Alkalihalobacterium alkalinitrilicum: one gene and its partner. The protein of the gene in region 1 interacts with the protein of each later gene in a pairwise test. Links are inferred from orthologs where the notes say so. Each region holds a gene or a part of one and is shown in the gene's direction. Other genes may lie near its edges.

What was found.
Region 2: the proteins of dprA (region 1) and recA interact in binary tests that used the Bacillus subtilis proteins (3 or more experiments, as listed by UniProt). The link is inferred for Alkalihalobacterium alkalinitrilicum from one-to-one orthologs.

The regions. Positions count from the first base shown.
Region 1 is NZ_KV917368.1:5,437,297-5,440,565, forward strand. Bases 90-3,019 are described here. They hold dprA (DNA-processing protein DprA), read left to right. Parts: upstream 90-1,081; coding sequence 1,082-1,957; downstream 1,958-3,019. Other genes in these bases: sucD (succinate--CoA ligase subunit alpha), read left to right, coding at 90-941; topA (type I DNA topoisomerase), read left to right, coding at 2,077-3,019. Also shown: sucC (ADP-forming succinate--CoA ligase subunit beta), read left to right, coding at 1-14; more of sucD, read left to right, coding at 33-89; more of topA, read left to right, coding at 3,020-3,269. UniProt on the Bacillus subtilis protein: Protein that helps load RecA onto ssDNA during transformation. Binds cooperatively to circular ssDNA, is able to bridge different segments of DNA. Favors the loading of RecA onto SsbA- or SsbB-coated ssDNA and formation of RecA-DNA filaments.
Region 2 is NZ_KV917368.1:14,104-17,289, forward strand. What follows is about bases 168-3,014. They hold recA (recombinase RecA), read left to right. Parts: upstream 168-989; coding sequence 990-2,039; downstream 2,040-3,014. Other genes in these bases: BK574_RS00070 (DEAD/DEAH box helicase), read left to right, coding at 168-650; BK574_RS00080 (metallophosphoesterase family protein), read left to right, coding at 2,190-3,014. Also shown: more of BK574_RS00070, read left to right, coding at 1-167; more of BK574_RS00080, read left to right, coding at 3,015-3,185; BK574_RS00085 (AAA family ATPase), read left to right, coding at 3,172-3,186. UniProt on the Bacillus subtilis protein: Multifunctional protein involved in homologous recombination, DNA repair and competence.

The DNA.
Region 1 (3,269 bases):
CTCTAGTGAAATAGAAAGGCGGGACGTGGAGAATGAGTATCCTTATTAACAAAGATACAAAAGTTATTGTACAAGGGATTACTGGTGCTACAGGTTTATTCCATACGCAACAAGCGATAGAATATGGTACAAACATTGTAGGTGGAGTTACACCAGGTAAAGGTGGAACAGAAATCGAAGGTGTTCCTGTATTTGATACAGTTGAGCAAGCAGTTAAGGCAACAGGTGCTAACGCAACGGTTATTTACGTGCCACCTGCATTTGCTGCTGATGCGATCATGGAAGCAGTTGATGCAGATCTAGATTTAGCAATTTGTATCACTGAAGGAATTCCTGTAAACGATATGATCAAAGTTAAACGTTACATGGAAGGTAAGAAAACACGTCTAGTTGGACCAAACTGCCCAGGTGTTATTACACCAGAAGAATGTAAAATTGGTATCATGCCTGGTTATATCCATAACAAAGGTCATGTAGGCGTTGTTTCACGTTCTGGTACGTTAACATACGAAGCAGTTCATCAGCTTTCAACAAACGGCATTGGTCAATCGACTGCTGTAGGTATTGGTGGAGACCCTGTAAATGGAACAGATTTCATCGATGTATTAAACCTATTTAACGAAGATCCAGATACTTATGCAGTGATCATGATTGGTGAAATCGGTGGTACTGCAGAAGAAGAAGCTGCAGAGTGGGTTAAAGCAAACATGACAAAACCTGTAGTTGGTTTCATTGGCGGTCAAACGGCACCTCCAGGAAAACGTATGGGTCATGCTGGTGCGATTATCTCTGGCGGTAAAGGTACTGCTGCTGAGAAAATTAAAACAATGGAAAGCTGCGGAATTAAAGTAGCTGAAACTCCATCTGTTATGGGTGAAACGCTAATTTCTGTGCTTAAAGAACAAGGGCTACTTGAAAAATGTATTACACATAAAATCTAATTGATAAGAAGAGGCTGACTTGTCAGCCTCTTTTTCCCTTGTTTAGCGAAAAAGGAGATACAGATATTAAAAAATACCGATTAACTGCTTTATGAGGCTCAGTCAATAGTTTTTATATTTTAATTGAATAAGGTGATTTTATGGATATTGCAAAAAAACGTTTAATTCAAATCCATCACTGTAGAGGTGTCGGCTGGAAAACGATCCACTCATTTTTTCAACAAGATCCAACTTTTGCCCTTATCTATCAGTTATCCCCTCATGAGTTAATTTCTAATTTCGCGATGAAGAGAAATCATGCAGAATTATTTCATTACGATCTCCACCATATAAATATAGATAAAATCCTTCAAACTCTACATTCTCATCAAATTAAGATGATTACTCCATTAGATCCTAATTATCCATCACTTCTATCGAATATCTTTGATCCACCGTGGGTTCTTTATTGTAAGGGAAACATAGATTATTTAACAAATACAAGGACGCTTGCTGTCGTTGGGACTAGGTATCCATCGCAAAGTGGTCTCACTAGTGTTGACCAATTGTTACCTCCAATAATTGAAAAGGAATGGACGATCGTGAGTGGACTTGCTTTAGGTATTGATAAAAAAGCTCATGAATTAACAATGCGTTTAGGAGGTTCCACTATTGCAGTACTAGGGTCTGGTCTATTTCATATTTATCCCGAAAAAAATATTCCACTTGCACAATTAATGGCAAAAAACCACTTGTTACTATCTGAATATCCTCCTCACCAAAAACCACAACGATGGCAATTCCCTGAACGAAATCGAATTATTAGTGGTTTAAGTCGAGCTATACTTGTAGTAGAAGCAAAAGAGAAAAGTGGTGCACTAATAACGGCTGACCAGGCTTTAGAACAAGGAAGAGAGGTTTTGGCGGTACCAGGTTCGATATTAGAAGAGCGCGCAACGGGAACTAATTTATTAATTCAAAATGGTGCAAAACTTATACAAAGAGCAAGTGATATTTTAGATGAATTAAATTACTAAAACTTGGTGAAATTGATCTATATTTCAAATTATTTAATAAGTAATGTTTGACAAATGCTAAAAATGTATTTAATAATAGGGAAGATTTATATTAATCCTCAAAGGGGGAGGAAACGAACATGGCTGATTATTTAGTAATTGTTGAATCTCCCGCAAAAGCTAAGACGATTGGTAAATACTTAGGGAAGAAATTCACAGTTAAAGCGTCAATGGGACATGTGAGAGATTTACCAAAGAGTCAAATGGGAGTAGACGTAAATGAGGGCTTCAATCCTAAATATATAACGATACGTGGTAAAGGTCCTGTAATGAAGGATTTAAAAGCAGCAGCTAAAAAGGTAAAGAAAATTTATCTCGCAGCTGACCCCGATCGCGAAGGTGAAGCGATTGCCTGGCATTTAGCACACAGTCTCAATATAGATGAGACTTCTGAGTGCCGAGTTGTTTTTAATGAAATTACGAAGCAAGCGATAAAAGATGCCTTTAAAACACCACGAACCATAAACATGGATCTTGTTGATGCCCAACAAGCACGGCGAATCCTTGATCGATTAGTAGGATATAATATTAGCCCTATATTATGGAAGAAAGTAAAAAAAGGCTTAAGTGCGGGAAGAGTACAATCGGTTGCAGTTAAAATGATCATCGACCGAGAAAATGAAATCAAGGCATTTATTCCAGAAGAATACTGGAGTATTCAAGCAAAGTTTTCAATGCATGAAGATAGTTTTGAAGCTAAATTTTATGGCATTGGCTCAAAAAAAGTTGAGTTAAAAACAGAGTCTGAAGTAAATGATGTTCTAGGAAAACTAAAGGGTGAGAACTTCATTATAGACTCGGTGAAAAAGAAAGAAAGAAAGCGAAACCCTGTGGCACCGTTTACAACATCTTCCTTACAACAAGAAGCGGCGCGTAAGTTAAATTTCCGGGCAAAGAAGACAATGATGCTAGCTCAACAATTATATGAAGGAATTGATTTGGGTAAGGAAGGCACCGTCGGATTAATTACTTATATGCGTACAGATTCTACACGTATTTCTGATACAGCAAAGCAAGAAGTAAAAGCTTATATTGAAGAAACGTATGGTAAGGAGTATACGCGTCAAGGAGAGAGAATCGTTAAGCAAGATAAGAAAGCTCAGGATGCTCATGAAGCGGTTAGACCGACTTCAGTAAACAATGACCCTAAAACGGTTAAAAGCTTCTTATCTCGTGATCAATTTCGTCTCTATAAGTTGATTTGGGATCGACTAGTTGCAAGTGAAATGGCGCCTGCGATTATGGATACAATGACGGTTGATTTAAAAAATGA
Region 2 (3,186 bases), 5.4 Mb from region 1 along the record:
TACCACAAGACCCTGAGAGTTATGTTCATAGAATAGGTAGAACTGGTCGCGCAGGTAGAAAAGGATTAGCGCTGACACTTGTGACACCTCGGGAAATGAAACATTTACGTTCAATTGAAGATGAGATTAAGATGCCTATCCCTTCAGAGAACGTACCAACATTTGCGGAAGTGATTGAGAAACAACAAGAAACATGGAAGAAACAAATTGAATCAGCTATGAATGATGATAAAGATAGTGAATGGTTTGCACCACTAGTCCATGATCTTCTAAACACATATCCAGCGGAAAAAGTAGTGACTGCTTTACTTAAGCGCAACTTCCTTAATGATAATACGTTGGATGACGATGGCTATAACTTTGGTGAAACTGGTGGAGCTAAAGGAATGGTTAGGTTCTTTATCAATGTCGGAAAAAATGTAAACATGAGTCCTAAAATTCTCATCGAAGAAATTTCTGAACTTGTTGGTATACCAGGAAAAGCAGTAGGCCGTATCGACATTTTTGATAAATTTACGTTCGTTGAAGTTCCTGAAGAAGTAGCACCATTTGTTTATGAAGCTCTTCGTTATTCACGCATTAATGGAGCTCGTGTAAACTTAGAACCTGCTAAGCCGCGTCCAAAACGTGAAAAACGTCCTTTAAAATGATAAAATAAAAAACGTACTCATAAAGTGTCTGTGCTCCTCAATTTTTACAAGATATTGGTTCGCAATAGATTGTTACTGAGGTGCCTGACGCTTTACAATGAGTTCGTCCACTCTTCTAATCTCCCTTTTATTTACTTAATTCCATATCTTAACACAAAGAAAAAAACGAATAAATGTTCGTAAAATCTATTGGCAAAACGAAAAAAACAAGTTATCATAAGTAGAGACATATGAGATATGTTGTAACGTACGTGGTTGTTGTTTAAACTTTCATGTACGTATTTAAAATATGGCCTATAAAGTGTAAAAATATTTTCATATATTTGAGGAGATGACATAATGAGTGATAGAAAAGCCGCATTAGAGATGGCATTAAGACAAATTGAAAAACAATTTGGTAAAGGGTCTATTATGAAAATGGGTGAACAAACGGAAACAAGAGTATCCACAATTTCAAGTGGTGCATTAGCGTTAGATATCGCTCTTGGTGTAGGTGGGTACCCACGAGGAAGAATTATCGAAGTGTATGGCCCTGAATCTTCAGGTAAAACGACAGTTGCACTACATGCAATTGCAGAAGTTCAACGTCAAGGCGGACAAGCTGCTTTTATCGATGCTGAGCATGCACTCGACCCAGTTTATGCAAAAAAATTAGGTGTTAACATTGATGAATTACTACTTTCACAACCTGATACTGGAGAACAGGCGTTAGAAATAGCTGAAGCATTAGTACGTAGTGGTGCTGTTGATATTATTGTTATTGATAGTGTGGCAGCTCTTGTACCGAAGGCGGAAATCGAAGGAGAAATGGGTGACAGTCATGTTGGATTACAAGCACGACTAATGTCTCAAGCTCTCCGAAAACTAGGTGGAGCAATTAATAAATCGAAGACGCTTGCGGTTTTTATCAACCAAATTCGTGAAAAAGTCGGCGTTATGTTCGGTAATCCAGAAACAACTCCAGGTGGGCGTGCCTTAAAGTTCTATTCTTCAGTTCGTTTAGAAGTTAGACGTGCTGAAACGTTAAAACAAGGAAACGATATGGTAGGAAATAGGACAAAAATTAAAGTTGTTAAAAACAAAGTAGCTCCTCCATTTAAAACTGCAGAAGTAGATATTATGTATGGAGAAGGCATTTCAAGAGAAGGTTCTATCTTGGATATTGGGGCAGAATTAGATATTGTTCAGAAGAGTGGCGCATGGTATTCATTCAATGAAGAACGTCTAGGACAAGGTCGTGAAAATTCAAAGCAATTCTTAAAAGAGAACGGAGATTTAACGGCTGAAATCGAACAATTAATTCGATCGCATTATGGACTTGACGGGGAGATCACAGTAGAAGCTCCAACTGAAAGTGAACTTGATGAATTACCATTAGATTTGAAATAATTGATATATAATCTGTATAACCCAGAATTACGTCTAATAAAAAGACTCTTTTATTAGGCGTATTCGGCGTACAGAAATAGTAACAATCGAAACAATTTGGATGGCACCTTTATAGGTGCTTATTCTTTTGATGGGAGCGAGGGGTACTGTTTGAAGTTTCTATACTTTACTGATACGCACATTCGTGGGACGACACCTAAAAACCGATTAGATTCATTTGTGGATACATTAAAGACAAAACTCGTTGAAATTATGGAAATTAGTCAACGAGAAAACGTCGATGTATTGCTTCACGGTGGTGACGTTTTTGATCGACCAGATTTATCACCAAACGTTGTTGGACAATTTGCGCAAATTTTTCGTCAAGCAAATGCTCCAATTTATGCAATATCAGGAAATCATGATACGTATGGTCATAACCCTGAAACCATTCCAAGGACGATGCTCGGCTTATTACATGCGTTTGGCATCATAACGGTCATTACACCCGAAGAACCTTTATTAATTGAAAAAAACGGTGTTAAAGTTCAAATTTCAGGTCAACCTTATCATTATGACATAGACCAACGAGACGCTAAGCTAGATTACTATCCTGAAAATCAATCAGATGCCGATATTCTCATCCATCTCGTTCATAGTATGCTAGTTGAAAAAGCACTTCCAGACGGTATACCTTATACGATCATTGACCATATTTGGGGGACAACGGCAGATATTATTTTGACTGGCCATTTCCACGGCGGGTTCGGAATAAAGGAAAAAAACGGGAAATATATCTGCAATCCTGGAGCGATTGCAAGAGTAAATAATCATTGGTCTGAAGTTATTCGAATTCCAAAAGTAATTATTGGAAAAATAACGCAACACGACATTAAATTAACAGAAGTTCCGCTAACAACAGCATTAAAAGGTGAAGAGGTGTTAGATCGTAGCTACCTTGAAAAGGCTGTCCATCAAGAAGAAAAATTAAATTCTTTTATCCAACAAGTGAAAGAGCAAACGAAGTTCCATACAATCAACATGAAACAAATTATTACTGAAATCGCTTCTATGTCAAATGTGGATGACAAGGTAAAAATTGAAGCCTTGCGAAGGATTGAAGTGATTGAAGAGTTGTGGAAAGGTGGAGACCATGAATTGGATTAAA